Regions from separate parts of the Bacillus sp. NPDC094077 genome, predicted to be linked through region 1. Evidence: riboswitches for the same ligand, from Rfam matches in the RefSeq annotation. Region 1 holds a riboswitch; each other region holds the start of a gene.
The links. A riboswitch is a leader RNA that binds a small molecule or an ion and turns the genes downstream of it on or off. The one in region 1 is predicted to bind thiamine pyrophosphate.

Region 1 (10,706 bases):
AGTGGTTAACATGCCTGCCTGTCACGCAGGAGATCGCCGGTTCGACCCCGGTCGGGACCGCCATTTATGTTGGCTCGGTAGCTCAGTCGGTAGAGCAGAGGACTGAAAATCCTCGTGTCGGCGGTTCGATTCCGTCCCGAGCCACCATTTTTTTTTGCCGGCTTAGCTCAATTGGTAGAGCAACTGACTTGTAATCAGTAGGTTGGGGGTTCAAGTCCTCTAGCCGGCATCATTTAGGGGCATAGTTTAAAGGTAGAACTGAGGTCTCCAAAACCTCCAGTGTGGGTTCGATTCCTACTGCCCCTGTAAAGTATATGGGCCTATAGCTCAGCTGGTTAGAGCGCACGCCTGATAAGCGTGAGGTCGATGGTTCGAGTCCATTTAGGCCCACCATATATTTATTCCGCAGTAGCTCAGTGGTAGAGCTATCGGCTGTTAACCGATCGGTCGTAGGTTCGAGTCCTACCTGCGGAGCCATGGCCCGTTGGTCAAGTGGTTAAGACACCGCCCTTTCACGGCGGTAACACGGGTTCGAATCCCGTACGGGTCATAAAAAAAGAGTCAGCAATATGCTGGCTCTTTTTTATTGTGTATAATCCTCTTTTTTATCGCCTTATTTTTCTCAAATAAATAAAGGGATTTAGGAAAAACTATGGTATGTATTAAAAGGAGGAGATAAAAAATGACGCAAGTTCGAGACTTTATGAGTACGCATATTGTATATTGTACACCGTTAGATAATGTATATGAGGCTGCTGTAAAAATGAAGGAAGAATCGGTTGGATTGATTCCTGTTGTTGAAAATGAACAAGTTGTTGGGCTTGTTACTGATCGAGATTTAGTTGTTCGAGGGATTGCTGAAAAACATCCTGGATCTAATAAAATTACAAATGTAATGACAACAAACATTGTTTCAGTTTCTCCAGATGATTCTATTGAAAAAGCTATAGAATTAATGGCACAGCATCAAATTAGACGATTGCCAGTAGTTGAGGGTGGTCAGTTTGTTGGGGTGCTAGCATTAGGTGATTTAGCGATAAGAGAGTCGGCAGATGATCAAGCTGGGTTTGCTTTAAGTGAAATCTCGGAGCATACGGAATAAAGTGAAACTTTGATTAGTGAGGGTTTGATTGCCCACAAATAGTGGAATAAATTATGGATAAAAATCAGATACATTATTCTAGTATATGTGGATTAAACTAATATATTAGCGTGATGTATCTGAAACATTATATAATGAGTACATAGTTAATATTTTTGACATTTTTTAAAAATTTGTCATTCCTAATTTTTAATAGGAGAAAAAATGATATACTGATAGATATAAGTATTATGAGGGGTTTTGAATATAACAATATTTACTTTTAATGTTGTAATGATGAATTAATATTTCCTACGTAGATAAAAAGGGAAGGGGAATTATATGAGGGCTGTACAGGGCGATCCAAATTGGAATTTGGTTACAGATACATATATAGAACCAAATAATTTCGCTGAATTACTATCTTTACTTGTACCTCGTCACCCAAAAGGTGAAGGGAAAGAGCGAACTATATTAGTGTGGAGAGAAAAAGAATTTTATAAAGAAGAAAATTTAGCAGAATTTATCGTTTATGGAATGAATAAAGTAAAGAATTTACCGCAGTTTCATAAAGATGAGATTCCAACCTTAGTACGTATTCTTCGTTTATGTCAAGAGATTGGTTGGTATGAAGATGCAAATGCTTTTATGGTAACCCAAGGGCTAGATGAATTTGTCAAAACTTCACTGGAATATGAAACATGGGATCTTTTGACGCAAGCGGTTGCTTTAAACTACTTAGTTATTAAATATCGTGTTGGTGAATTAACAGATGGGGATGTAGAAATTTGGGATAGAGTTAAATTTAATGAAAAATGTATAACAGATTGTAAATATTTATTATCTCAAAAAGAAGTATTGGAATTTACATTCTTTTATATGTGTAAGAGAGCTAAAGCACTATCAAAAGAGCAATTGAATAGTGATATGATGAGTCTAGCGATGTATTGTAATACTTTTGTGTATGATTTATATACACATGACTTATTACGAAAGTATCGTAAGTGTACAGATTTTCTATCATATTATGGACCTAGTCAAGTAGTTTTAGCTTGTCAAAGAGCTGTACTTTCTCAAATTTCAGATCGATTAGACCCATTAAAGACAACTCATGTAGATGATTATTTATATGTAATGAAAGAAATGATGGAGCATATGACGATAGGGGTAATGGATCGATATGACCATTTTATTGGAAAGTTACTATCATACGTACCATTTTTTGAAATGATTCAAGTTCCACAGCATGCATATTATTGTGAAGAATTACTGTACCTTTGTAAGGGCATTGAATATAAAGAGGAAATACTACGCAATTATATATTTATACAATTACATGATTGTTTACCATCATTCTTTAAACTATTTCTTAAAAATAAGCGTTATGCAACGATTCATGATATTCTGTTCTATTGGTGCGATGATGAGCAAAGAATGAGCTTAGAGAAAAAATATAATCTTAGTTTTATTTATGAAAAATATGCTTGTGGATAAAGAGCATTTTCTATATAAATGAAAAAGGATCTCAAATTTATTTGAGATCCTTTTTTGTTAGTAAAACAAAGAGAAAGTAATTAAGACAAGAAATAACATCCCATAAAGGAGAAATTGTGCAGTAGAACTTCCTTGTATACCAAAAAAAGTATTTAGTTTTTCATATACATTCAATATATATTTCATCGGGTTATCTTTGAAAGATTGGTACACAGTGTCTCCTCTTTTTAGGCTTCTTGTTCATGTTTTTTATTATTAGGGACATTAATGTATCTAGCTATGAATAATAAAACAGCCATAAAGAATACAGGAACTACGGTAGATAAATAAAAGCCATTACTAATAACATTTGTTATAAGGGCACTTAATAGAAAAATAGCATTATAAATATGGGCAATTTTTTGTTTTAGTTGCACTTGGAATGATTCCATCATAATTTCTAAAGCAACAAAAGCAATGATAATAGATAAAAATACAGTGTTTGTATTGTAAATTATTAAACAACAGATTAAACCTAAAAAGGCGAAGTATTCAATTACGAGAGGTATATTGCGTGGCATACAATTTACCTAACTAAATACGGCAGTGGATTTACTGCATTTGTTTTTTCAAAATTCCATTCTCCATTATGTAATTCAAAATGGAGGTGTTGCCCGTATGAATGACCTGTGTTTCCCATATGACCTAGTAATTGTCCAGTTTGTACTTGATCACCAGCTTGTACAGTACGATCTTTCATATGAGCATAAACTGTTGTATATAATTTCCCGTTTATTTGATGGGCGATGAACACGACATTGCCATAACTAGCTGAATAATAAGATTTCACAACTTTACCTGCAGCGGCAGCTTGAATGGAGACGTTACCTTGTGCTGCAATATCTATTCCATAATGCATTTGCTCCCAGCGCATATCAAAGGTTGAGCTGATTTTTCCTTGAGTAGGGAATTTGAAAACTGCTGGAATAGCTGAAGATGAAGCTGTTTGAGCTTGTGATTGCTGTTGATTTTGTACCACATATTGTTTGGCTACATATCCGTATCCTGTGCCAAAACGAATTTTATACCAAGTTCCTACTGTTTCTACTACTTGTACCTGTGTACCGTTTTGTAAGGAACCAAGTAGAGCGCTACTTGTGCTAGCATTGCTACGTACATTCAATTTTGGCGTTGCAACAGTGTATTTCGTATTATTTTGAACTGTGATTCCTTTTACTAAAGGCTGAGATCCATTAGATATGAACGCTTTTTGTACATAACCTGTTTGGCCGTTATGTAAAATTTTATACCATTCGCCTTGCTCTCCTTGAACGGTAACGAACTTACCATTTGGTAATACATCTAAAATGGAAGATTCTAAATTAGGTTCAGAGCGAACGTTTAATGCATTAGTATTGACGATGTATTGATTATTAGATTGAAGTTTGTTTTTTAGTAGAATAGCATCTTTTTGTACATAACCTACTTTATTATTAACAGATACTTTATACCAATCATTAGTTGTTTCAAGTATGTTCACTTTCGTATTAAAGCGAATTGTATCAAGTGATGTGCTATTTGTGTTATCTTCTTTATGTAAGGCTACTTGATCGACTTTGACATATCCAGTTTTAACATTAGATAATTGTTCAGCGTTTGCTTTTTGTACATTTGTTTCTCCCATAGAAGGAAGTAATGAGGCAATTGCGACAGTAGTTACTGTTAGAGCAGTAGCTTTCATATTCATATAATAGAGACCTCCTCTAGTTGTATAGTTAGTTGTAATTTTATTATAGTATAAAGATATAATATAGTGGGTGTATTCACATAAATGTAATATGAAATCAATATAAAAATAAATTTTTTCAGGATAATGATGCCTTTTTATACAATTAATTGGGATTTTATTTTCTAAAATAGAATATAAGTATTGTATAACTTTGTTATTTTGTTGACAATTGAGAAAATTAAAACAGTTGATGATGTCTTATTAGGGTGTTATACTGACAGTGATAATTTTATAGTTTGCTAGGAGAGCTGGTGTTGCCAGCTGAGAGTGGGCCGTAAGCCTTTGATCCTTTTTATTACCTGATCTAGATTATGCTAGCGTAGGGAAGCAATTCGGACACTAATAATGAGTCCCCGTTTCTTTGCGTATAGAAACGGGGCTTTTTTATTTAAAAATTCCATATTGAAACCACTAGGGGTGCTTTTCGTGCTGAGAGAGGAATAATCCTTAACCCTTACAGACCTGATCTAGGTAATACTAGCGAAGGGAAGTGGAACAACGAATAAATTAACATTTTATTTGCTGTAGCCACTTCTTATATAGAGAAGTGGTTTTTTATTTAGATTCATATATTGAAAGGGGAAAGAGAAATGAAATTTTGCGATAGATTATTAGAAACTGTACAACCAGTTTGGGAGATGAGTCATAATCATCCGTTTGTAGTAGGTATGGGGGATGGCACGTTAGAAAAAGATAAATTTCAGTATTATATTATTCAAGATTATTTATATTTGTTAGATTACGCAAAAATATATGCTATTGGTGTTGTAAAAGCAACGAATCCTCAAGTGATGGCAAAGTTCGCTGAGCAAATTGACGGAATACTAAATGGAGAAATGACGATCCATAAACAGTATGCAAAAAGACTAGGTATTTCTGCACGAGAGATGGAATCTGCAAAACCATCAGCTAAAAATTTAGCTTATACAAACTATATGATGTCTGTATCTCAAAACGGCACACTTGCAGAATTAATAGCAGCACTTCTTCCGTGTATGTGGAGCTATTGGGAGATTGGAAAGCGTTTAAATGATATTCCTGGGGCAAGTGATCATGAGTTCTTTGGTGAGTGGATTCAAGGATATAGTTCTGAAGAATACGGTAACCTTTGTATTTGGTTAATAGATTTATTAAATGAGATGGCAGTAGGAAAATCAGAGAAAGAGCTAGATCGATTAGAGGAGATTTTCTTATATTCCAGTCGATTTGAATATTTATTCTGGGATATGTCCTATCGTAAGGAGATGTGGGGATTTGAGGAGCAAGAACATACTACAGTTTCATAATGTTTCTTTTTATTATGATGAGAAACCAATCATTCATGAATTAAATGCTTCTATACAGGACAAAGAGTTTGTGAGCATTATCGGACCGAGTGGTTGCGGAAAAAGTACTTTATTTCGCCTTATTACAGGCTTAGAAGAAGCAAGCACTGGACAGATAGAGCTGACAGAAACAAAGAACCATCCTGTAGGGTATATGCCCCAACAAGATATGCTCTTGCCGTGGAGAACAATTATTGAGAATGCTGCCTTACCGCTAGAGTGCCAAGGTGTGCAGAAGAAAGAAGCAAAAGTAAAGGCAAAGGAACTGTTACATAAATTTGGTCTACAAGGATACGAGAAGAAATATCCGAAAGATTTATCTGGAGGCATGAGGCAGCGCGTATCTTTTATCCGAACTTTATTAACAGGCGGGGAGATATTGTTATTAGATGAACCGTTTAGCGCGTTAGATGCTTTAACGAATGCTTCTTTACAAGAATGGTTGTTTGAACAATGGAAAGAGTGGGAAAAAACAATTTTATTTATCACTCATGATGTTGAAGAAGCACTGTTTCTTTCGAATCGAATTTTAGTAGTGGAACAGCAGCCGATAACGACTTTGACTGAGCGGATTGTGCCGCTTGACCATAACAGAACACGAAAGGATTTATATAAACCGGAAGTGTTAGCGCTGAAAGATGAGCTTCTTAGTATGTTACAAAGGCAGGTACTCGTATGATGAACCGTTTGAAAGAATTAGTTCCTGCCATTACACTTTCTAGTATTTTACTTGCTGTGTGGGAAATAGGCGCAAGAATTGTAGATGAGATGTATATTTTACCGTCACCGTCTGCAATTGTAATGAAGATATGGAAACTAAAAGATATATTATTTACGGTTCATTTGCCAGCAACATTATACGTCGTTTTAATAGGTGTTGTTATTTCTATCGTATTAGGTGTAGGGCTAGCGATGCTAATGAATGCGAGTACATGGATGGAAAGAGCATTTTATCCTTTACTAGTTGCTTCACAAACCATTCCGATTACTGCGCTTGCTCCGTTATTTGTTTTATGGTTTGGATACACCATCTGGAGTAAGGTTGTTGTTACAGTTTTAATTACGTTTTTCCCGATTGCGGTCAATACGTATGACGGACTGCGCAGTACAAAAAAAGAATGGGAGGAGCTCTTAGTTACATATGGAGCAACGAAAAAAGATGTTTTTCTTAAATTAAAGTTGCCGTCGGCTCTTCCTTATTTTTTCTCAGCTTTAAAAATTGCAGTTCCACTTAGTGTGATTGGTGCAGCTATTGGAGAATGGCTCGGTGCACAAGCTGGGCTTGGATATTTCAGTAAGAGAATGATGACGCAGTTAGACGGAGCTGGTGTATTTGCACCCATTGTATTGTTATCATTATTAGCTATTTTCTTCGTCATACTTATTTCTATATTAGAAAAGAAATTCATTAGTTGGAGGAAGCATTCATGAAATTATTAAAACGCATCTTTGTGTTTACATTATTAGTTGCAATGATTGCGGGATGTTCGAGTAATTCAGCATCAGATAAAAGTAAAAAAGAGAAAGAAATAACAGTCATGCTAGATTGGTACCCAAATGCGGTACACAGCTTTATTTATGCAGCAATTGAAAAAGGCTACTTTAAAGAAGAAGGAGTAAAGGTGAATATTAAATTCCCTTCCAATCCGACTGATCCATTAACGTTAGCGGCTGCAGGAAAAGTAACGGTTGGCTTATATTATCAGCCAGATGTTGTTATGGCAAGAGCAAATGAGCAAATTCCAGTGAAATCAATTGGGGCTGTCGTACGTTCGCCATTAAATCATGTCGTATCGCTGAAATCAGCAGGCATTCAATCACCGAAAGATTTAGAAGGAAAAACAGTAGGATACTCTGGAACACCTTTAAGTGAAGCGTATTTAAAAACGATGGTAAAAGAAGCTGGTGGTAATCCAGATACAGTGAAAGTAGTCGATGTTGGATTTGATTTAGTACCAGCATTAATTACAAAAAAAGTAGATGCTGTAACAGGAGCATACATTAACCATGAAGTACCTGTTATGCGTCATGAAGGGCATGAACCAGCGTACTTTAATCCAGCTGATTACGGTGTACCGAATTATCATGAACTTGTGTTTGTAACAGGTGATAAAACGTTGAAAAAAGATAAAGAAGCGTTGCAAGCCTTTTTACGTGGGGCGAAAAAAGGGTATGACTTTATGAAGAAAAACCCGGATGAAGCATTAAATATTTTATTAGATCATCAAGAAAAAGAAAACTTCCCGCTTGTGCCAGAAGTTGAAAAAGAAAGTATGAAAATTTTATTAGAGAAGATGGAAATGAAAGATGAGCCATTCTTATCGGATTCAAAAGAGTCGTGGGAGAAACAAAATAAATGGTTGAAAGAAAAAGGAATGACGAAAGAAATCATTCCAGCTGATGAATTATTTGAAAACATTTTAAAGTAGGCGAATGAATATGAAAAATGAGCTCCATGTAATCTCAAATGGCCATATGCCATTCGAAGGGTTAGTGAATGTAGCGATGCAAATTGAGAGTGAGATTGATTATTTGCATATTCGTGAGCGTGAGAAAAGTACGAAGGAATTATATGAAGGAGTGGAAAGCCTTTTAACGAAAGGTTTTCCAGCTTCTAAAATTGTTATAAACGATCGAATTGATATCGCTATTCTATTAAATATTCCTCGTGTTCAACTAGGATACCGAAGCGTAGATGTAAGGTTAGTGAAAGAAAAGTTTTCTTATTTGCATGTCGGTTATTCCGTACATTCGTTAGAGGAAGCGATAGTAGCATTTAAAAATGGAGCAGATTCACTCGTTTATGGTCATGTATTTCCGACGGATTGTAAAAAAGGTGTGCCAGCGAGAGGGCTTGAAGAAATTGCAGACATTGCAAGGTGTTTATCCATACCGATTATGGCAATTGGAGGAATCACTCCAGAAAACACAGCGGACGTTCTTACTAACGGTATAAGTGGTATAGCAGTTATGTCTGGAATTGTAAGTAGTAGTAACCCGTATAGCAAAGCGAAATCTTATAAGGAATCAATAAGAAAGTGGGCGGAAAAACATGTGTGAGAAGTATGATGTAGCGATTATTGGTGGTGGTGTAATTGGTAGTTCAGTTGCACATTTTCTAGCAGAAAGAGGACATAAAGTAGCAATTATAGAGAAGCAAAGAATTGCATCTGAAGCTTCGAAAGCTGCCGCTGGTTTACTGGGTGTTCAAGCAGAATGGGATGCGTATGACCCGCTATTTGAATTTGCTAGAAAAAGCCGAGCTATATTTCCACAACTTGCAGCAGGTTTACGTGAGAAAACGGGTATTGATATTGGATATGAGGAAAAAGGGATATATCGCATCGCTCAAAATGAAGATGAGAAAGAGAGAATTCTTCACATTATGGATTGGCAGCAGAAAACAGGTGAAGATTCCTATTTTTTAACGGGAGACCATTTGCGAGAAAAAGAGCCATTTCTATCTGAATCCATTATCGGAGCGGTATATTATCCGAAAGATGGTCACGTTATTGCACCAGAGCTTACGGAAGCATTCGCACATTCTGCAGCAATTTCCGGTGCTGATATATATGAACAGACAGAAGTGTTTGATATTCGTATTGAAAATAATAAAGTGACCGGAATTGTTACAAGCGAAGGTATTATCACATGTGAGAAAGTTGTTATTGCGGGAGGTTCATGGAGCACGAAGCTACTACGTTATTTTCACCGCGATTGGGGGACATACCCAGTGAAGGGTGAAGTGGTTGCAGTAAGAAGTAGAAAGCAACTATTGAAAGCTCCTATTTTCCAAGAAAGATTTTACATCGCGCCGAAACGTGGTGGACGTTATGTAATAGGGGCGACGATGCATCCTCATATGTTCAATAAGTCTGTACAACCAGAAAGTATTACTTCCATATTAGAGCGTGCTTATACAATATTGCCGGCTTTAAAAGAAGCAGAGTGGGAAAGCGCATGGGCAGGATTAAGACCACAATCGAATCACAAAGCTCCTTATATGGGAGAGCATGAAGAAATAAAAGGTTTATATGCTTGTACGGGCCATTATCGAAACGGCATTTTATTAAGTCCTGTTTCTGGTCAGTATATGGCTGATTTAATAGAAGGAAAGCAGGGGAATCACTTGCTAGAATCATTGCTTTCTAAAACGGTTTAGAAAGGGGATGAAAATTTGAATTTGAAAATTAATGGTAACCAGGTTGAAGTGCCAGCGAGTGTAAAAACAGTAGCTGAGCTACTTACACATTTAGAGTTAGATAACAGAATTGTTGTAGTAGAGCGTAATAAAGATATTTTACAAAAAGATGATCATAAAGATACATCTGTTTTTGATGGAGACCAAATTGAGATTGTAACTTTCGTAGGAGGCGGTTGATTATGTTAAACATTGGACCATTTTCATTTCATTCTAGACTTTTATTAGGAACAGGGAAATTCTCTGATTTTGATGTGCAGCAAAAGGCAATCGATGTTTCTGAAGCTGAAGTTTTAACATTTGCAGTACGTCGTATGGATATATTTGATGCAAAGCAACCTAATTTATTAGAGAAACTTGATGTAAAAAAATATACGTTATTACCAAATACAGCAGGGGCAAAAAATGCTGAAGAAGCTGTTCGTATTGCAAAATTAGCAAAAGCTTCTGGACTTTGTGACATGGTAAAAGTAGAAGTTATTGGCGATGATAGAACGTTACTACCTGATCCAGTAGAAACATTAAAGGCATCTGAAATGTTACTGGAAGAAGGATTTATCGTTCTTCCGTACACATCTGATGATGTTGTATTAGCACGTAAATTACAAGAACTTGGCGTGCATGCGATTATGCCAGGCGCATCACCGATTGGATCGGGACTGGGAATTGTAAATCCATTAAATTTAAGCTTTATTATTGAACAAGCAACAGTACCAGTTATCGTTGATGCTGGTATTGGTAGCCCAGCTGATGCAGCATTTGCGATGGAATTAGGAGCAGATGGTGTTTTATTAAATACAGCTGTTTCTGGTGCGAAAGATCCTATTAAGATGGCAC
Region 2 (10,706 bases), on a different contig from region 1:
AGAAAATTCCTCTATTGCATTAGAAATAGGTTGTTGTATATCCTCTACATAATATTCTGCGAGACCATATAACTTCTCTGTACTAGTACTATACAACTTCTCTTTTTCATTCCATTTTTCAAGCCAATCATACGTATGCTGTTTCACTACAAATAAAAATAATTCTTCTTTACTTTTAAAGTGATAATAAATACTTCCTTTACTTCGCCCTGTAATTTCACAAATATCTTCCATAGATGTAGCTGCATAGCCTTTTTGTGAAAACAGACTTTCCGCTTTATATGCAATTTCTTTCTTTATCTCTTCTGCGCTTTTTCTCATACTCACACCTCTTTAAACCGACCGTTCAGTCTAATATTAACAGACAAAAAACCTCTGTTGCAAGAGGCTATATTCCTTACTTAAGAAAATGTATTTTCAAACCAAACTCGAATCATGTGTATTGTTCCAAATTTAAATCCTAATTTAACAAGAAATACGCCTCCCGCAACTAATAAAAATAATGCTACTTTCCCTTTGTTTTTTACTTTCGGTTCCCTTCCCATTTCCATTCCCCTTAGTATGTTAAAAATATTAATCAAACGTTTGTTTAACTGTTATTTTGCATATGTAAGCCAACTAATCAAACGTTTGTTTAAAAAGAAATACGCCCCCTATAGGGCGTATTCTAATCAATCACCGCCACCACCATCGCAGCTACCTCCGCTATCTCCACCAAAAGACCCTCCACAATCATGTGAACCGCCATCATGCGAGCTATCATTATCCGATCCAGCAAAGAAAAATAATGGTGATGAGCTGTTAGATGAATTATGTATATTATTTTGTTTCGTAAAGTTTACTTTCTTCTTGTTTGATCGAACCGCTGTTACGATTGTTCCAATTACAACAAATAATAGTATTACAATAATAAATTCCATATAGAAACCTCCCTTAATCCTTGAATAATTGAATCGTTCTCTCTAAGTTTTCAAGTGAAATAAAGCGTGATTCACGAAGAATCTCTTTTCCATTATGAAATACTAAAATTGTCGGTCCTGTAAATACTGCATATCGCCCCGCAACCTCTTGCATGTCTTGTAGTAATATATCTATTTTCTCTACGTAATCATAATTCTCTAATACGTAATTTACTTTTCTTAACATGACATCACAAACACCACAATTTTCCGTTTTAATAAACAGAAGTACTAATTGTCGCTCTTCAATATATGTTGCCAATTCTTCTATCGTTTCAAATTTATTCATCTTATCCCTCTTAACGTAATTTACGAAATACTTTATCTTGATACATACGAAATGCTGAACTATCTTTAATCTTTCTCTTTTCCATTAACTGCTGAAACCGCAGCGTTTTTGCTGTTAACTCTTCTTGTAATTTTTTTCTCTCTTCATCATAACAGCAAGCGATTAAATCTTCTATTTTTAATATATCTTTTTGTAATTCCATTTCTGCTGGAATCATTCCAGCATTTTTTAAAATTTTATAACTCATCCTTAACTCTGGAGGTACCATTGAAAGATCTTCTAGTTGTAGTGGCTTTCCTTTTCCCGGAATATTATCAAGATCACCATTCCGTATTGCTTGTCGAATCTTTTCTTCAGCAATGTTCAAAAACACATCCACACTGTCCCCTCCCTTACATATTTTTACTATTATTTTACATGAAATTTCATCATCTTGCTACGCCATTACAAGTTGACTTCATACAATTTTTTCTCAAATTTATTTATAATGAGCCATTTCCTTCCTCACCAATCTTTCATTTTCATATTCAGTTTGTATTAAAGCCTTTTTGTATTGAGAAAATCTTTCTTAATACAATAAAGCGTTTACACTAAATCTTGCATTTGTTACGATTTAATCATCCCCAGCTCCCTTGTATAGACTTCGTGATGTCTGATCATTTTCATCTAGACGTTTCATACGTCTAGATTCACTTTGGTTTATTGGCAAATGCCTTTAAATATATCTTTTACTTTGAAAGGGGAAATGACTATGAGGTCAAAAAAATTCACACTGTTATTGCTATCTCTACTACTCTTCTTACCTCTTTTTCTCACAAATTTTATTACTCCAAATCTCGCATTAGCGGATTCACCAAAGCAAAGTCAAAAAATTGTTGGATACTTTCCTTCATGGGGCATTTACGGACGTAATTATCAAGTTGCAGACATTGATGCATCAAAGCTCACTCATTTAAACTATGCATTTGCTGATATTTGTTGGAATGGAAAACATGGAAATCCCTCCACTCATCCTGATAATCCAAATAAACAAACATGGAACTGTAAAGAGTCTGGCGTACCTCTGCAAAATAAAGAAGTTCCCAACGGTACCCTCGTATTAGGAGAACCATGGGCTGATGTCACAAAATCTTATCCGGGATCAGGTACAACTTGGGAAGATTGTGATAAATATGCCCGTTGTGGAAACTTCGGAGAATTAAAACGACTAAAAGCTAAATACCCTCACTTAAAGACCATTATTTCCGTCGGAGGTTGGACTTGGTCTAACCGCTTTTCTGATATGGCCGCTGATGAAAAAACTAGAAAGGTATTCGCAGAATCAACAGTCGATTTCCTACGTGAATACGGATTTGACGGCGTCGATTTAGACTGGGAATATCCAGGTGTTGAAACGATTCCTGGTGGTAGTTATCGTCCTGAAGATAAACAAAATTTCACTCTCCTTCTTCAAGATGTCCGAAATGCTTTAAATAAAGCAAGTGCCGAAGATGGAAAACAATATTTATTAACAATTGCTTCAGGTGCAAGTCAACGTTATGCTGATCATACAGAGCTAAAGAAAATCTCTCAAATACTCGATTGGATTAATATTATGACATATGATTTCCACGGTGGATGGGAAGCAACTTCTAACCATAATGCAGCATTATATAAAGATCCGAATGATCCAACAGCTAATACGAAATTTTACGTAGATGGAGCTATCGAAATTTATAAAAATGAAGGTGTACCAGCTGATAAACTCGTATTAGGCGTACCATTTTACGGACGTGGTTGGAAAAGTTGTGGAAAAGATAATAATGGGCAATATCAACCATGCAAACCAGGTAGTGATGGCAAACTAGCATCTAAAGGTACTTGGGATGATTATTCTACCGGTGACACAGGCGTGTATGATTACGGTGATTTAGCAGCGAATTACGTAAATAAAAATGGTTTTGTACGCTATTGGAATGACACAGCTAAAGTACCTTATTTATACAATGCAACTACAGGCACATTTATTAGCTACGATGACAATGAATCTATGAAATATAAAACAGATTATATAAAAACGAAAGGTTTAAGTGGAGCGATGTTTTGGGAACTTAGTGGTGACTGTCGCACAAGTCCAAAATATAGCTGTAGTGGTCCCAAATTGCTTGATACGTTAGTAAACGAATTACTTGGTGGACCTATTAGTCAAAAAGATACTGAATCACCAACGAACGTAAAAAACATTGTGGTTACGAATAAAACTTCAACCTCAGTCCAATTAAGCTGGACCGCATCTACTGATAATGTGGGGGTTACTGAATATGAAGTTACTGCTGGGGAAGAAAAATGGAGTACAACAACAAATAGCATTACAATTAAAAACTTAAAACCTAATACGGAATATACATTTGTAGTCATAGCAAAAGATGCTACTGGGAATAAATCACAACCTAATTCTATTATTGTAAAAACAGATGACGCTAACACAACACCTCCTGGCGGAAATGGTAATGCTACGTTTTCAGTCACTTCAAATTGGGGAAGTGGTTACAACTTCTCGATTGTAATCAAAAATAACGGAACGACTCCTATTAAAAACTGGAAATTAGAATTTGATTATAACGGCAATTTAACACAAGTTTGGGATTCTAAAATTAGTAGTAAAACAAATAATCATTATGTAATTACGAATGCAGGATGGAACGGTGAAATTCCTCCTGGTGGATCCATTACAATCGGTGGCGCAGGAACAGGAAATCCTGCCGAAATTTTAAATGCCGTCATTAGTGAAAGCTAAACGTAACACCCGTTAATTATTTCATTAAAGTTTGAATTTAGGTTTGAACGCTCTCTCTCCTAAATTCAAACTTTTAATTTTATAAAAATCACAAATTAATATTACATTAACTGATTATAATTATATTTAGTTTCTAATATGAAGTTCGTGTGAAGTTCACCTGAATTTTACATGAATTTCCTGTAAGTTCTATTGTCTTCCCATACTAATCACATTATCCTTTACATATAGGAATTATTTTTATTCCGTTTCAAACTATCTGTATATACAAAAAAGATAGTGGCCTATTAGGGAAAGGCATCTAGTATTATTATAAATATAAACATAACAAAAGAAAAAGCACGCTTATAAGCGCACCATAAGAGTGCTTCTTCATACAATTCTCATGTAAGAGTTCTCGAAAATCATGTTAATCACAAAGAAAAAGCATTAGCTCATAAAAGCTAATGCTTTTTCTTTATTCATATTGCTCAACGTTCCATTCTTCTATATTCCATACTTTCGTTATCCACGATTCATAGAAAGAAGGCTCATGTGAGACAATTAAAACGGTTCCTTTATATTGTTGTAACGCTTCCTGTAAAGCCATTTTAGTTTCTATATCCAAATGATTAGTCGGTTCGTCTAAAATTAAAACATTGCTTTTCGTTACGATAAGTTCACATAAACGTACTTTCGTTTGTTCCCCACCGCTTAATAAACAAATAGGTTTTAACACGTGTTCTTCTTTCAATCCACACTTTGCTAATGCTTGACGTACTTCTTTCTTTGTCATATCTGGTCGTTCTTCCCAAACTTTCTCTAACGGCGTTATTTCTGAAGCAAGCTCTTCCTGTGCAAAATAAGCAGGATTTACTCGTTCCCCAACAGAAATTGAACCGCTTAATGGCTTTATTTGCCCTAATAATGTTTTTAATATTGTCGTTTTTCCAATACCATTATGACCAACAATGGCTATCTTTTCCCCTTTTTTCACTTGCAAATCCAATTCTGGAAATAACGGATCACTATAGCCTATCCTTAGTTTCTCAGCCTGTAATATACGACTCACTGGCTCAGCATAAACATTAAAATCAAAACGGGACTGGGGTACATTATTAATCTTTTCAACCTTTTGCATTTTCTCCAATACTTTCTCTCGACTTTTTGCTTGTTTCGCTTTTCGAATTTTATTTTTTTGAATAAATGTTTCTAATTGGGCAATTTCTTTTTGTTGTTTCACATACGCCGATTGTAATTGTTTCCTTTGCAATTGATAACTTTGCAAAAACTTTTCATAATCTCCTACGTACCGCTTAACTTTCCGTTCTTCTAGATGATAAATAACATTCGTAATATTGTTCAAAAATACTTCGTCATGCGAAATGATAATATAAGCTTTTTCATACATTTTCAAATACGATTGCAACCATTCTATATGTGCTGTATCTAAATAGTTTGTTGGCTCATCTAGCAATAAAACATCCGCTTTTTCTAAAAGAAGCTTCCCAAGTAATAACTTTGTCCGCTGCCCTCCGCTTAACTTTGAAACATCTTTTTCCAACCCTATTTCAAACAAACCTAAACCGATTGCTACTTCTTCAATTTCTGTATGAATTTGATAGAAATTAGAGCTTTCCAATATAGTTTGTAATTCTCCATACCTTACTAACAGTTTTTCTACTTCTCCTGCTCCAGCCATCTCTTCTGCAATTTTTAACATTTCACATTCAATCGCATACAAATTAGAAAATGCACTTTGCAAGTATCCTTCAATTGTTATCCCTTGTTGTAAATCTATATACTGCTGTAAAAATCCAACCTTCACATGTGGAAACCATTCAATGTTCCCGTCATCATGTATAAGTTCTCCTGTTAAAATCCTTAACAATGTTGATTTTCCAATTCCATTTTTCCCTACTAACCCAACATGCTCGCCCTTTAATAGTCGAAAGCATGCATTATATAAGATGGTTTTCTCACCATACGAATGACTTAAATTTTCTACTGTTAATATACTCATTTTTTTCTCTCCTTTACTTATGATTCATAAGCTAAATAGAGAGAACAACAGTATAAGACCTTATTTAATTATACATATAAAAAATGGGTAAGGTGAATACACCTTACCCATTACATATTATCGTAAAAAAGGATTAAGGTTCTTTACCTGCTGTCTTCAATTTAGCTTAATCGTTAAAAATGGGCAGACTTCTCCCGTCTTAAGCTAAAACCATTTGAAGAACAGTTGATAAAGTCATTTTATCCTTTCACTCCTTTAACATTTGTTATATTAAGAGTATAAACTACTCTGTTATATTCTATTCTCTATTTTTTCTTTTGTTCCTTCTCATTCTTTTCATGTTCTATAAAAAAAGCTCTTACCAGCAATTATCTTAAAATCTGGTAAGAGCTTTTTCTATTTTTTCATATAAGGAGCTAATACTCTTAAAATCTCTTCCTTATCCTTCTTTAACTCAAGTGATGTTAACATATCCATCGTTCGCGGTCGAGGTAATTCCACTTGCACCTCGCCAACTATTGATGCTGGTCTTTGAGATAAAATAAATACGCGATCAGAAAGTAAAATGGCCTCATCTAAGTCATGGGTAACCATAACGATTGTTTGCTTTTCTTGGTGCCAAGAGTTTAAAAGCCAGCTGTGTACTTCCATTTTTGTAAATGCATCTAATTTTCCAAAAGGCTCATCAAGCAGCATAATTGGTTTTTCACATAAATATGTGCGAAGAAAGCTAATTCTTTGGCGCATACCACCAGATAGTGCATCTGGATAATGATCCGCGTATTCATCTAGCTCAAACTGCTTTAATGCTTCCATTCCTTCTGTTAACCTTTTCTTTTTAGATTTCCCTTCAATCTCCAACGGAAGAACAATATTTTGTAAAGCCGATCGCCACGGTAATAATAAATCTTGTTGCGGCATATAGCTTACCACATCTTGTTTTTTCACATGTTCCTCGTTATAAAATACCTCTCCGCTCGTTGGCTCTTCAACACTCGCGATCATATTTAACAATGTGCTTTTCCCACAACCACTTGGACCTACAAAAGAGACAAACTCTCCCTCCTGTATAGAGGCACTAATATTTTCTAATACATTCTTTCCATCGAAAGATTTCACAATATCTTTTATTTGTAATCCGCTCATTTTTCACTTGGAAGGAATTCATTTGTAAAAGCATCTTTTACATCAATTTTCTTTTTAATAACTTTGTTGTCATATAAAAAATTCATGTAATTCGTCCAAACTTCTTCCTTCTGTACTCCCCACGCTTTTGCATCATCTTGATACTTCGTACTTAACCACTTTTGACTTTCTTGTACTAATTCTTTATTCACATCTGGAACAGCTTTAATTAAAATATCAGCAGCTTCTTTCGGTTCTTTAATTGCGAAATTATAACCTTCTGTCGTTGCAGTCATAAACTTTTTCACAAAGTCTTTATCTTGCTTCGCATGCTTTTCACTTGTAATAATAACTGGGCTATAGAAATCAAGCGCTGGATCTAGATCCTTCACCATAATTGTATTTAACTCTTTTCCTTGACGCTTCGCTTCAATGCCATCCCAACCGTAATAAATCCATTCGAAATCTGCATCACGGCCGATTGATTTAAAGAAGTCTGTTTGTCCAAGAATAATTTTTTCGACTTTATTAAAATCAGCTTGATGTTTCTCCATAATCGTTTTTAACGTCGCTTCTTCTGCTGGTCCTCCCCAGCCGCCATAACGTTTACCCTCAAAATCTTTCGGTGACGTCATATTATCTTTTTTAAGCGATGCAAAGGCCGAAGTATTATGCTGAATAATCGCTCCTACAGACACAACTGGGATTCCTTCAACACGAGCTAATGTTACATTTTCCTGTGCACTTATCGCAAAGTCTGCTTTCCCAGAAGCAATCATCTGCTCTGCTGTTACATTGTCACCAGGCTGAATAATTTCTACATCTAATCCTTGTTTTTTATAATAGTCCTTAGTCTTCGCTACATATAAACCAGTATGGTTTGTATTTGGAAACCAATCTAATACTATTTTTACTTTTTGATCTTTACTTGCACTTTCTTCTTTCTTCGCCGGATTACACCCAGCCACACCTACCGCTAATAAGGTAGCTAACATAACTTTTAAACCTTTTTTCATTTTCTGCCGTCCTTTCTATATATCCATGGTGCTGTTATTCTTGCCATAAATTCCACAATAAAATACAGGCATAATGTCACCATGACGATAATTGCTGCAACACCAAATACTCGGGCAGTTAAAAAGGATTTTGTAGCTCTCGTAAGCATAACCCCTAAACCTTCACTTGCACCGAGCCATTCCCCGATAATCGCCCCCATTACGCTATATGTAACTGCAATTTTCAAACCTGAGAAAAAGTATGGAAGCACTGCTGGAAACTTTACTTTCTGATAAACTTGCCATTTCGTTGCTTTCATTGTTTGTAACAGTTTCAACATGTTTTTATCTACTGTTTGAAAACCTTCTAAAATGCTAAGAGCAATAGGGAAAAAACAAACGAGTATGACGACCATTACTTTTGGCAACATCCCATAACCAAACCAAATAATAAATAACGGCGCAAGTACAACGATTGGAATCGTTTGCGAAATAACGAGCAATGGGTTTATTAAAATACGAAATAAAGGTATAACGTCCATAATAATTGCGATGCTCGTCCCAAGTAAAATCGCAAAGAACAGTCCGATTATAACTTCCTGTAACGTTTGCATCGTATTTGGTAATAGTAAATCTTTCATTCCAATTAATTCTTGAACAATGGCAGAAGGCTTTGGTAAAATCCACGGTTCAATTTTAAATAATGAAACAGATCCTTCCCATATCGCAATGAGAAGGATAAGCCAAATGGTTGTAATTATTTTAGATTGCTTCTGGTTTTGCATATTCATCACGGTACTTCCAAACCTTTTCATCTATCGTTACACCAGTGCTTGGACGATAATGGATTTTAATAGAAGTAATCACTTCTTCAGCTCCAGCATCGACGCATGCTTGTTGCGCACGTTTAACGACATCAAGAAGTACATCTAATTCTCCTTCCAGCGTTGTTTCCATTGCCCCTACTTCATAACGCACTCCCGATTGTTGTACAACTTCAATTGCTTTATCAACAACAGAATATACATCTTTTGTTTTCGCTTGCGGTACTACTGAAAATGACATTGTAACTTGTTGTGACATAATAAAATCCCCCTTATGAAATTAAATTTTAAAACAAGAAAAGGCTTTCCTACTGCGTAGGAAAGCCTTGTATGCAAGTTATTATAGAATAACATATGCTACATCACTTTAAGTAACTCCCTACGCTGGCATTATCCAGATCAGGTTGAGGGTCGATGTTTACTTACATCCTCTCAGCCAATTGGCTCCCCGGTCCTTAATTCGTTTTCATTGTAGCATGATTTATTTTATTGAACAAACTAAACCATGCATATTCATTTCATTATTTTTGGAAAATATCCAACTTTTTCAGCATGAGCTAATAACTGCTGAATAAATTGTTTATTAATGGCTGGCACTACCAGTTCTTTTTTCTTAATCCATTCATTCGTTCTACGAGTACCCATTACGATTTCAGATTGCTGCGCTCCATCTCCTGCAACTTGAGAAGCAATTAGTTCTGCTATTACTTCATCTTCTTTCGCTAACTTAAGTCCAGTATCTATATATTGCGAGAGTGAAACCATTTCAAGGTTATATCCACATTCCTCAATTAGCTGTATAAAATGTTCAAATTCAATTTGATGCGGATGACAAATATGTAGCGTTTCCCCTACAATTTGTGCATCTTGCAAATACGCTACAATTGATTTACTAGCAAAATCAATTGGTGTAAAATCGATTTTCCACTTCACATTTGGAGCTTGTCCAATGAGTAACATCGCTTTAATAAGACGATAAAATGCATTTCCTTCAATATTTTGTTGGAATACACCTGTCTCTGAATGACATGCTAAATTACCTGCACGATAAATATTCCCTTGTATGCCGCCCTTCAAAGCTTCACGAACAAGATTTTCCGCCTGTAGTTTACTATCGGAATACACACTCTCTAACTCTACATTATAATTAAAATCACCAGTTTCCATATATGTATCCCATTGCTCTATTGCCAATTCTATCGGAATACCAATTGTTGAAATAAAGTGGAATGTTGCCCCTTCTTCCGTTAATGCTAGCATACGGCTTGTTCCATGAACGTTTACATTTGTAAACTGAGCTACATCTCCAAAGTGCCTTACATCTGCACCACAATGAATTACCGTATCAACTTTGGAACGAATAAATTTAAATTCTTCTTCATTCATACCAAGATACTCTGCTCCAAGATCACCAGGAACTGCTGTTATACGTTGTAGCCATTCTTTGCTTATATCATTAAAGTAACCTGTTAATGTATTAACAATTCTTTGTTGTATATCTTGCGTTGGTCTTACTAAGCAATAAATATGTGCTGTTGTATCTTTTAGTAACTCATACAATATGTGCGAACCTAAATAACCTGTAGCTCCCGTTAAAAAGATATTTGAAACTTTACCATTTTTCACCTCATTTATATGTGAAATTGGCTCTGGCTCATGAATTACTTTATATTCACGGAATACTTCTTCTTCCTCTACTTTTAATTCCCTTTGAATTTGTGCTAACCCATATATTG
Region 3 (10,706 bases), on a different contig from region 1:
ATTTGTATGTAAGTCGCCTTGACCGGCTTTCGGATTTACGATGAGGAGTACTTTCTCAAATTTTACTTTTGTCATTTTATTCTCTCCCTTTGTCTTTTACGAATCGTGATAGAAAATAAACTTTCATCAGTATTTGATGAAAGTTTATCTTGTTATATTATTCCGTTACAACTGAAGCGATAAATGGTAAGTTACGATATTTTTCGGCACAGTCGATACCGTAGCCGACGATAAATTCGTCTGGAATTTGGAAGCCTACATATTCAGCTGTTAAGTCCACTTTACGGCGTTCTGGCTTATCAAGTAACGTACAGAACTTGAGTGCCTTTGGTTTATGCATAAAGAAGTGGTCTTTTAAGAAATGAAGCGTTAAACCAGAATCGATGATGTCTTCTACGACAATTACGTTTTTTCCAGTAATGTTTACGTCGATATCTTTTAATAGTTTCACTTTTCCAGTTGTTTCTGTTTGGTTTCCGTAGCTAGATGCAGAGATAAAGTCAATTGTTACCTCGTTTTTAATGTGACGAATTAAATCAGCAGCGAATACGAAAGATCCTTTTAGTACAGCAATCACTACGATTTCTTCTCCTTCAAAGTCATGCTCGATTTGAAGTGCTAATTCTTTTACTTTTGCTTGTAATTGTTCTTCAGAAATTAAAGTGTCTTTTATTTCAATATTCATTGTAATCCTCCTACAGTGTAAAACTAGTGAACATTTCGACTGTAAAGGATAGAATAGAAAAAGTCAAAGAGGATAGTAATTTTTTACAAAAACAACGACAAAATCATCTGATGATATGATATACTAATTATATTGAGAAAACGCTTCCATAAAGGGTGATTATGATGAAGAAGAAACAGTACACAAGTGCAACATTTATAAAAGCATTACTTTTAACAATTGTTCTTGGGAGTTTGGCTTACATAATTGATGTACCTGCAATTCGCATTTCACTAATTGGAATGACTTTAGTATTAGGCGCAATTTCCCATGGCATGATGTCGCAGCTGCAAGAAGCTGGAGTTGATAATATGAAAGATCATATAGATAAAGATTGAGAAACCTTCATGTATATACAATGAAGGTTTTTTCTTTTCTTACAAAAATGTAAGGTAGTTGTAAGGCAAATCGATAGTTGCATCATAGCATTTTGGATAAACTATAGGTGTAAGGTAAAAGGTAAGCATATTTTAGGTAAATGAAGTTTTAGGCACTCTATATGTGAAGAAGGAGTAGGAGGGCATGGAGAAACGTTGGACAACCTTTTCTTTTTTAGCGACTAGTAACACCGTAATGCTAGCTGGAGAAATGGATTTTTTGCACTTGTTTGATCGAGAAGACGATCATTCTTCTTCTAAATTTACAATGAAATGGTGTAAATGGAGCGAAAGTTGTAGATTGGAAGAAGAGGCCCCTAACGAAGAGCAAAAAATTATTTTAACAAACCCTATTAAAGCATGGGTTGTTCAACGCCGTAAGTGTAACGTCAAAAATCACTTCAAGAAAACTGAGCCGAGACAATTAGTTATCGCTCCGGCTCTTTCTACTTCTAAATCACGCGAAAGTAACATGTAAATATTGAGACACACACCCGAAAAAACATCGTATATATTACGGTGTTTTTTTATTTTCTACAATGAAATCTTTAAATGAAATATATTTCATCTGCATCTTATATTTACATATGTTGTTTATTCTAGTGATACATCCGATGCGAAGTGATGTAAAACCTATAAGAGGAGAGAAATAAAATGAAAAAGAGATTATTACCAATTTGTGCAATGGCACTTTTAACAGTAGGTTATTCTTCAGTAGCGAGTGCTTCTACTGGAACATTAACAAAGGAAGAAGCGGCGCAAGTGCAGTCAGATGTAGCTAAAAAGGAAGAAGCAATTCAGGCACAGCAAAAAAATGATGCAGAGAAAAAGCAAGCGGCGCAAGTACAAGAAAAAAGTGATATGGCCAAAAAAGAGGAAGCAATAAAAGCCGAGAAAAAGAGTGAAGAAGAGAAAAAGAGAATAGCACAAGAACAGTTAAAAAGTGATATGGCCAAAAAAGAAGAAGCGATAAAAGCCGGGCAAAAAAATGATGTAGCAAAAAAAGAAGTAGCGAAGCCAGTTGTACAAGGTGAAAAATTACCAAACACAGCATCAAATAATGTAGCAATGATGGCATTAAGCGCCTGTCTTGTCGGATTAGGTACATTATTTGGATTGAATCGTCGCAATAAGGTTAAAGCGTAAATAAAATATTAGCCTATAAAGAATGGGATAATTTCATATATTAAAAATGGTAGGTTACTCCTACCATTTTTTGCATGGGGGGATGAAACATGAAGCTACTCAATTATATCGGTATGATATTAATGGCTATAGGGCTATTTATGGGATCATATTATGCGGTGGAATGGTATAAAGGAAAAAGCTCCGCTCAAGAATTAACAAAAGAAGAAATAAAGAGCCTTACAAATATACAAGATAATCAACTTTCTCATGAAACGCCTGTAACTTCTCAAGTGCCTTCTTCTCAAACACAACATAAAGAAGGAGAACAGGTAGCGATGTTAAGTATACCGAAAATAAAGAAGAAGTTTTCTGTTTATTGGGAGGCGAATGATGCAACTTTGAAAAAAGGAGTTGGTATGTTTGTTAGTGATTTAACGACAACGCCATCTGGAGGGGGACATACTGTACTGAGTGGGCATCGAGATACTGTATTTACAGATTTAGGAGAGTTAAAAGAAAAGGATACTCTTATTTTAGAGTATGATAATAAAACGTACACATATGAAATTCAAAAGACATGGATTACTCATGCGGATGATCGTACTGTTATTGTGAAAAAAGAAGAACCGACTTTAACCCTGACGACTTGCTATCCATTTGATTATATAGGGGATGCACCAGATAGATATATTATTGAGGCGAAATTAACTGCTAGTTATGCAAAATAAAGTGAAACTTTAATCTGAGGAGGGGATCCATCCCTTTTGATTATTAGCCCGCACCAATCGGGCTTTTCCGGGCAGTTAATCTTCCACCTAATTTCCTCGCATGTGCCGAATTTTGAGGTGAGGGTCTTACTGACCGCAAATAGCGGGATAAAATTGTAGTTTCTAAAAGTGAGAGGGGGATACGTAAGTTATGCAAAAAAACATTTTAATTGTTGAAGATGAAGAGATTTTGCGTGAAATATTAAAAGATTATTTTTTGAGTGAACAGTATATAGTGTTTGAAGCGAGGGATGGGAAAGAAGCTTTAGTTTTATTTGAAGAAGAAGAGGTTGATTTAGTTATACTCGATATTATGTTACCAGAACTAGATGGATGGTCTGTCTGCCGGAGAATTCGTAAGACGTCCCAAGTACCTATTATTATGTTGACAGCGCGTGTAGATGAGGATGATACGTTACTTGGATTTGAACTTGGGGCAGATGACTATGTGACGAAGCCGTATAGCCCGCCAATTTTATTAGCCAGAGCGAAAAGATTGTTAGAAAGCAGAAAAGTGACAGAGCAGCTTTTAGAGAATGAAGACGATACGTTATCAATTCATGGCATTCACGTCCATTTTCCGTCACGTACTGTTACTGTTGATGGGGCAGACGTTAGTTTAACACATACAGAGTTTGAAATATTAGTGTATTTCATGAAAAACCAAGGAATTGTACTAACAAGAGAACAATTAATTTCAAAAATTTGGGGATATGAATTTGCTGGCGATGATCGAACAGTTAATAGCCATATTCGTAATTTGCGAAATAAATTAGGGGAGAAAGCAAAGTACATTACTACTGTAGTGCGAACTGGTTATAAGTTTGAGGGAAATGTATGAGGAAAGGGATTGTACTAAAATTATTTACTCTTACAACAGCATTATGCATGCTAATTTTAGCGACGATATTTATTGGACAAACGATATTTTTTAAACAATATTATGCAAATCGAAAAGTGGAAGATATTAAAGTAAATTTAAATTCCTTTGAAAAGAATTATTTAAATTATGTAGGAAGTACAGAAGGAATTCAGAAACTGGAGCAAGACTTTTTAAGAGAAAATAATACGTGGGTCACGACATTAGATCAGAATGGGAATTTAAAACATGCAGATGATTTTTATTTTGAGGTAACGATAGATCGTAGGCAACAAAAGAGCTTTGGACAACAAATATTCAAAATGCCCTTATACAATCTCGTCAATATAGAGGAGATTGATAATAAATCATCAGATCAGTTTTTAGGCCAAAACATTTATTTTTCTGGGGTGAAAAAAGAAGATAGTTTTATTCCATTCTCTTTCACGTTATCTAAGCAAAACTTAAGCGGATCTAATAAACCGTTAGAAAAAGCATTTAATGAGAAAAAGAGTAAATTAGATGAGGAGAAAAAGAAAGCAGCCCAAGAATCACTTGTAAAGGAAAAGAAGCCGGCCGTTCAGGAACAAGCTGCCCAAGAATCAGATATTTACATAGGAGGGTATGTTACGAAAGTACAGTTTCCTGATGTAAAAGGCCCCGTAAATCCAATTTATAAAAACACTTTATTTTTGGATAGTATAAAAGAATTTCAAACGGATGTATTACTAAAAGAGAGTAATCAAATAGAATATTCAACCAAGACAATGGACTATGAAAAGAATGATATAAAATATAAATTATTAATTAAACCAATAAAAGATAAAGACGGGTCAGTGACATATATATATGCAATGGCATCTTTGCAACCAGTCGATGAAGCTGCACAAATGGTGCAAGATTATTACATCTATATTATTGCATTTGTAGTCGTTCTCATTTTTCTAGCTTCGTTCTATTATTCAAAACAAATTGCAAGACCATTACTAATAATAAATGATACAACGAAAAAAATAGCACATTTAGATTTCACAGAAAAAATTCCGGTTACTTCAAAAGATGAAATTGGTGATTTATCAAAAAATATTAATACGCTATCGAACAAACTACATTCGCATATTGGACAGCTAGAACAAGATATTGAAAAGGAAAGAAAATTAGAAAATACGCGGAAAGAATTTATTTCGGGTGTTTCACATGAATTAAAAACACCGTTAAGTATTATGAAAAGCTGCATTTCTATTTTAAAAGATGGAGTAGCTGAACATAAAAAAGAATACTATTTTCAAGCGATGGAGCGAGAAGTAGACAAAATGGATACTTTAATTTTGGATATGCTTGAGTTAGCTAAATTTGAGTCAGGCACATATAAAATGAAAAAGGATGCGTTTTATATTGATACAGTAATTGAGGATATATGTGAACACCTTTCTGTGGAAATAGAGAAAAAAGAACTTCGTGTTCATAAAAATATATGTTCATTTGAAGTGATTGCAAATCAAAATCGGATTGAACAAGTCATCGTGAACTTCATTACAAATGCCATACGCTATACGCCAAATAAAGAAGATATTATGATTTCTACAATAGATGAGAAGGATCGTATCAAAGTGTGTATTGAAAATAAAGGTACTCACATTGAAGAAGAGCAATTAGATAAAATTTGGGATCGTTTTTATCGCGTGGATGCAGCTCGTCAGCGTTCACAAGGTGGAACGGGTCTTGGGCTTGCCATTTCTAAAAATATTTTAGAACTGCACGATGCTGAATATGGGGTAAAGAATACAGAAGATGGTGTGTTATTTTACTTCTACTTACCGAAAAAAGCGTAGACAATGCATGCTACGCTTTTTTTAAGTTATTTTCATATTATCTTTACCTAATCTTTATTTTTAAACGATATAATTTGGTTAGAAAATGAGGTTATGTAAGGAGTCGATGAACCGTGCATAGCAATTGGCTAGGTATAATGGTATTTATTTTCTTTTGCGCATTTATTGTTTTTTTAATTGATATTACGATATAAAAAAAAGAGCGCTTATTAAGCGCCCTTTTTGTTTGAATTTAGTTGATAAGCACCAATGCTCTTGAATAAGCGTGGTGAAGTGATAAATAAAAATATAAGTAAAACTGTACATAAAATAAAAGAACCAATCATTGTGCTACCGTTTACGATTAATGAATATAGTACAGCTGATTGACCTTTTGGTGCGTATTGTCCCCAGAAAATAATACCAGCAATAAAATGACAGAAATAGCGAGCAAAGCTACCAACAAATGTAGCGAGGATAATATAAACAAGGACTTTCTTACCTTGGTCTTGTTTTGATGAAGGTTTATCTTTACGGCTACCTAAACTTGATTGTTCTTCGCTATTTTCATTGGATGTTAAAAGTGCTTTTTGAATTGGACGATAGAATAAACCAGCAAATCCGATAAAAGCAAAGGCAATGAAATACTCAATGAATGCTTGAACAGGTGTTAAAATATAGGCATCTCCTACGACAATTTGTAATAGCCCCCAAACTAAACCACCTAAGAAAGCCGATTTAAAGCCCCAGCGGTATGCGATAATAAAAATAGGAATCATAGCAAATGAAATGGAACCGCCTGTTGGAAGTTTAATTGATAATGGTAAAATATCGATAATCAAGGCGAAGGCTGCAAAAATTGCAGATTCGATCATCGCTTGTAAATTGGTGTTACGCATGTTGTCTCCCCCTAAATCCAAGTTACACAAAAAAGAACATTATCATAGGAGGATACGAAATACGTAAATAAAAAAGAGGTATGTATTTCGGACGTTTGCACAATCCCTGCGTTAGCATTAACTAACAGGTTCGAAGGGTCGGAACGAAGTGTTCCCTCTCAGCGGCAAGGCTCCCCCTGTGATAACGAGATTCTTTATTTGCTATTGTTTATTGTAAGCGAAATGGATGAGAATGGCAAATGAATCTGGTATGACAATTATTGAAATATAATTGTAGCGAAATGTTAATAAATATGAAGCAAAAAGGTATAGTACAAGAGAAATAGAGTATGGTATAATTTTTTTGAAAATAATTATCATTCTCTTCTGAGGGGGAAGGTTATGAGCTTAGTAGATATTAAAATTGGTGAGAAAGTGTTAGTACAAAGTATTCAGTCGCTAGATAATTTACTAAAGAGAAGACTGGCTGCTTTCGGTCTCGCGGAAGGAAGCGAACTTCGCCTGAAACAGAAAGCGATGTTTAAAGGTCCTTGTACATTGGAGTGTCGTGGACAGCTAATTAGTATTCGTCATTGTGACGCGAAAATGATAAAGGTGGAATTAGCGTGAATAAGGTTGCTTTGCTAGGGAATCCGAATACAGGGAAAACATCATTATTTAATGCGCTCACTGGTTCTTATGAATATGTAGGGAACTGGAGCGGTGTAACAGTAGAAAAGAAGGTTGGTAAATTAAAAGGTAAGCAAGGAACATTAATTGATTTACCAGGCGTTTATGATTTAAATCCAGTTTCACGTGATGAAGGTGTCGTTACGAATTTTCTACTAACAGACGAATTTCATCATATGTTAAATATAGTGGATTCTTCGCAATTTGAGCGAAATATGCATTTAACATTACAATTACTTGAATTTGGTAAGCCAGTTTCAATTGGTTTAAATATGATTGATGTGGCAAAGCAAAGAGGAATTGTTATTAATGTAAAACGATTATCAGAAATATTAGGAGTAACAGTCGTTCCTGTCGTTGCAAGAAGCGGAAAGGGCTGTGAAGAATTACTTGCTACTCTTCATGAAGAGAAGCAAAAAGAGAAAAAACCATTCATAATTTCATATGGTGTACAAATGGATGAAGGGATTGGAGAGGTAATCGCTCTTTTAGAGACAGCGAATTATGAGCATCCAAGATGGTTAGCCCTTCAATTTTTAAGTAATAACGAAGTAGTAGAAAAAGAAATGAAAGCATTACCAATTTATAAGGAACTTATAGCCATTCGATCTCGTTTAGAAGGAAAACTTGATTGTACGTTGGAGGAGCATATTTACAAAACTCGTGAAGCGTATATTGAAAAGTTAAAAACAAATGTAATTCAGCATGAGAAAGAAGGAAAAATTCCTTTTTCGGAAACAATCGATAAGTTAATTACACATAAAATTTTAGGACTTCCAATCTTTTTAGCAGTTATGTTTTTTATTTTTCAAGTTACGTTTACGTGGATTGGTACACCTTTATCTGATATGCTTGATGGATTTTTTGGTGGACAGCTTACTGATTGGGTTACAGCTGGTCTCGCAAGTGTTGGGGCTTCTGACTTTATTCAAGCGCTCGTTACAGAAGGTATTATTGCTGGTGTAGGTGCGGTATTAGTATTCGTTCCACAAATCTTTGCACTATTCTTCTTCATTTCATTATTAGAAGACTCAGGATATATGGCGCGAATTGCAGTTGTTATGGATAGAATTATGGAGTTTTTCGGCTTAAACGGAAAAGCATTTATCCCGATGATTATCGGCTTTGGATGTAACGTTCCAGGTATTATGGCAGCGAGAACGATTGAACAGGAGAAAGAACGTTTACTTACAATTTTAGTAACACCATTTATGTCTTGTTCAGCACGTTTACCTGTATATGCATTATTTGCGGGAGTGTTCTTCCCTCATAGTCAGGCGACTGTTGTGTTCTCTTTATATGTTGCAGGTATTGTTCTTGCGTTACTCGTTACAAAAATTATGTCCCTTACTATTTTAAAAGCGGAAAAATCTATTTTTGTAATTGAACTACCTCCTTACCGTGTGCCACAAGCGAAAACACTATGGCTGAGCACGTGGGAGAAAGGTAAAGGATTTGTTCGTAAAGCAGGTACATTTATCTTCGGTGGTTCTGTTGTCATTTGGTTATTAAACTATGCAGGCCCATCAGGATTCGGTGTTGATATGGGAGACAGTTTCTTAGCGATGATTGGTGGTTTTATCGCTCCACTATTTGCACCGCTCGGCTTTGGAACTTGGCAAGCTGGGGCATCCCTTTTAACAGGATTTTTAGCGAAAGAAGTTGTCGTTTCAACAATGGCGATTATTTATGCGGTTAAAGAAGATGTGCTAGGAAATGTAATGGGGGCACATTATACAGCGTTATCAGCGTACGCATTTATGTTCTTTGTTTTATTATATGTTCCGTGCTTAGCGACAGTAGCTGTTATTAGACGCGAAACAGGATCGGTGAAATGGACAATTTTCTCTGTCGTTTATCCACTTGTTGTTGCTTATGTATTAACGCTCATTATATACCAAGGTGGATCCTTACTCGGATTCTAGAAGGAGATGTATTACAATGATGGTCAATATTATAATTGGAGCTATCATTTTTGGTTATGCAGCATATACGTTAGTTAATTTTGCAAAGAGAAGTAAAAAAGGAAAATGCGCAGCATGTTCTTTAAATAAATCATGTCAGTCACAAACTTGTAGTCCAGACATGGAGCAAGTTGCTCATAAATAGGAAAAGGCTTTGCGAATTTCGCAAAGCTTTTTTATTTACTTTTTAATTGTAACAAGTTGAGCTGCTTCTACACCATTTTTTCCAGGGAATTCTTTACTAGGGTCTTTATCGAACTTTAGTACACCTACAGATTTTTCTTCACCTTTTACATTCCCGTAAGTTGCATCGTCAACAATTGCGAACATGTCTGCATATGCGCGGCCACTTCCGATAATTGTGTTACCTTCATATTTTAATTTTGCACCATCAAGTGTAGCATTCTCTACTTTTTCTTTTGCGAATAATACACCTTGCTCTGCTGTTACAGCTGGTAATTTATCAATTGCTTTTGTGTCGTCATTTTTATCAACTTTTCTAAGTAGTTCTTTCTTAACAAGTTCTTCGCCAGTTTTTTTATCCATTACAAGAACCTTTTTATCTTCAAGTGTTGTAAGTTTCATTTTATACATATCTTTTTCTTTTACTTCTTTTTTATTTTTATCCGCAATTTGCCCTACTTGCTCTTCTGATCCATACAGTACAAAGCCATTTGCCTTTTCTCCTAATAAAGAACAACCTGATAATGCTCCAAATGAAATAGCCGCTGCTAATCCGATTCCTACTAATTTTTTCATGGTGATTTCTCCTTTTTGTCTGTTATATAGTAAATACAGTTTTTGTATTAGTGTTTACATGTGGAGAAGCTTGTTTGTTGCTTCTGTTATTAGTGTATAAGAAATATCGAAACGCAACTATCGAATTAGCTTACAGTAACATTACACTTATGTAATTTAGTGAAGGTACACAAAAACAATTCAATTTTAAAGAGAAATAATGAGAATATATTAGGAATACAATATTATATCTGGAATGTCATATTATATTGACTATATTTTGGAAATAACATGTAAGGACATCTTAGTTTTGTTATAATAAACACATAGGCTGTAAAAATGAATATTCTTTACTGTAAGGGGAGATTTTTAGGTTTTCCAAGTAGTGAATTTGAAATATGAGGTATATCATAGGAGGAATTTGGATGTCTGTATTTAAACGATTACGAGATTTAACAATGTCAAATGTGTATTCATTAATTGAAAAAGCGGAAGATCCAGTTAAGATGACGGATCAATATTTACGCGATATGCAAGCTGATGTACAAGAAGCTGAGAAAAGTGTAGCAGCTCAAATCGCACTTGAGAAGAAGTTTAAATTATTATTTGAAGAGCAAGAAGCACTTGTGAAAAAGCGTGAAGAGCAAGCTCATATGGCTGTTCAAGCGAATAATTTAGATCTTGCGCGCCGTGCATTAGAAGAAAAACAAAGTGCAGAGCAAAAGATGAATGAATATAAAGCAAGCTATGAGCAAAACAAAGCAGCTGCT

Region 2: linked by a shared signal. The riboswitch ahead of ACQKNR_RS20420 (MTH1187 family thiamine-binding protein) and the one ahead of tenA (thiaminase II) in region 1 are both predicted to bind thiamine pyrophosphate.
Region 3: linked by a shared signal. The riboswitch ahead of thiT (energy-coupled thiamine transporter ThiT) and the one ahead of tenA (thiaminase II) in region 1 are both predicted to bind thiamine pyrophosphate.

The regions. Positions count from the first base shown of each region.
Region 1 is NZ_JBNNUF010000007.1:238,476-249,181, reverse strand. Features, by position in the region: tRNA gene ACQKNR_RS18655 (tRNA-Asp) at 1-63, shown strand, start outside; tRNA gene ACQKNR_RS18650 (tRNA-Phe) at 72-147, shown strand; tRNA gene ACQKNR_RS18645 (tRNA-Thr) at 157-229, shown strand; tRNA gene ACQKNR_RS18640 (tRNA-Trp) at 236-306, shown strand; tRNA gene ACQKNR_RS18635 (tRNA-Ile) at 317-393, shown strand; tRNA gene ACQKNR_RS18630 (tRNA-Asn) at 403-477, shown strand; tRNA gene ACQKNR_RS18625 (tRNA-Glu) at 479-550, shown strand; gene ACQKNR_RS18620 (CBS domain-containing protein) at 683-1,102, shown strand; gene ACQKNR_RS18615 (DUF3965 domain-containing protein) at 1,424-2,575, shown strand; gene ACQKNR_RS18610 (hypothetical protein) at 2,803-3,135, opposite strand; gene ACQKNR_RS18605 (SH3 domain-containing protein) at 3,141-4,301, opposite strand; TPP riboswitch at 4,575-4,686, shown strand; TPP riboswitch at 4,747-4,849, shown strand; gene tenA (thiaminase II) at 4,934-5,629, shown strand; gene ACQKNR_RS18595 (ABC transporter ATP-binding protein) at 5,598-6,347, shown strand; gene ACQKNR_RS18590 (ABC transporter permease) at 6,347-7,099, shown strand; gene ACQKNR_RS18585 (ABC transporter substrate-binding protein) at 7,096-8,097, shown strand; gene tenI (thiazole tautomerase TenI) at 8,108-8,728, shown strand; gene thiO (glycine oxidase ThiO) at 8,721-9,830, shown strand; gene thiS (sulfur carrier protein ThiS) at 9,846-10,049, shown strand; gene thiG (thiazole synthase) at 10,052-10,706, shown strand, end outside.
Region 2 is NZ_JBNNUF010000009.1:89,344-100,049, forward strand. Features, by position in the region: gene ACQKNR_RS20370 (TetR/AcrR family transcriptional regulator) at 1-321, opposite strand, end outside; gene ACQKNR_RS20375 (histidine kinase) at 402-545, opposite strand; gene ACQKNR_RS20380 (hypothetical protein) at 672-920, opposite strand; gene ACQKNR_RS20385 (thioredoxin family protein) at 934-1,248, opposite strand; gene ACQKNR_RS20390 (DUF1992 domain-containing protein) at 1,259-1,627, opposite strand; gene ACQKNR_RS20395 (glycosyl hydrolase family 18 protein) at 2,000-4,024, shown strand; gene ACQKNR_RS20400 (ABC-F family ATP-binding cassette domain-containing protein) at 4,482-6,026, opposite strand; gene ACQKNR_RS20405 (ABC transporter ATP-binding protein) at 6,423-7,172, opposite strand; gene ACQKNR_RS20410 (ABC transporter substrate-binding protein) at 7,169-8,167, opposite strand; gene ACQKNR_RS20415 (ABC transporter permease) at 8,164-8,937, opposite strand; gene ACQKNR_RS20420 (MTH1187 family thiamine-binding protein) at 8,909-9,229, opposite strand; TPP riboswitch at 9,330-9,431, opposite strand; gene ACQKNR_RS20425 (amino acid adenylation domain-containing protein) at 9,484-10,706, opposite strand, start outside.
Region 3 is NZ_JBNNUF010000005.1:52,998-63,703, forward strand. Features, by position in the region: gene ACQKNR_RS14350 (diacylglycerol/lipid kinase family protein) at 1-75, opposite strand, end outside; gene hpt (hypoxanthine phosphoribosyltransferase) at 158-685, opposite strand; gene ACQKNR_RS14360 (hypothetical protein) at 847-1,062, shown strand; gene ACQKNR_RS14365 (hypothetical protein) at 1,247-1,579, shown strand; gene ACQKNR_RS14370 (LPXTG cell wall anchor domain-containing protein) at 1,756-2,247, shown strand; gene ACQKNR_RS14375 (class D sortase) at 2,337-2,957, shown strand; gene ACQKNR_RS14380 (response regulator transcription factor) at 3,148-3,837, shown strand; gene ACQKNR_RS14385 (sensor histidine kinase) at 3,834-5,687, shown strand; gene thiT (energy-coupled thiamine transporter ThiT) at 5,897-6,565, opposite strand; TPP riboswitch at 6,651-6,752, opposite strand; gene ACQKNR_RS14395 (FeoA family protein) at 6,947-7,174, shown strand; gene feoB (ferrous iron transport protein B) at 7,171-9,159, shown strand; gene ACQKNR_RS14405 (FeoB-associated Cys-rich membrane protein) at 9,176-9,343, shown strand; gene ACQKNR_RS14410 (lipoprotein BA_5634 family protein) at 9,379-9,957, opposite strand; gene ACQKNR_RS14415 (PspA/IM30 family protein) at 10,362-10,706, shown strand, end outside.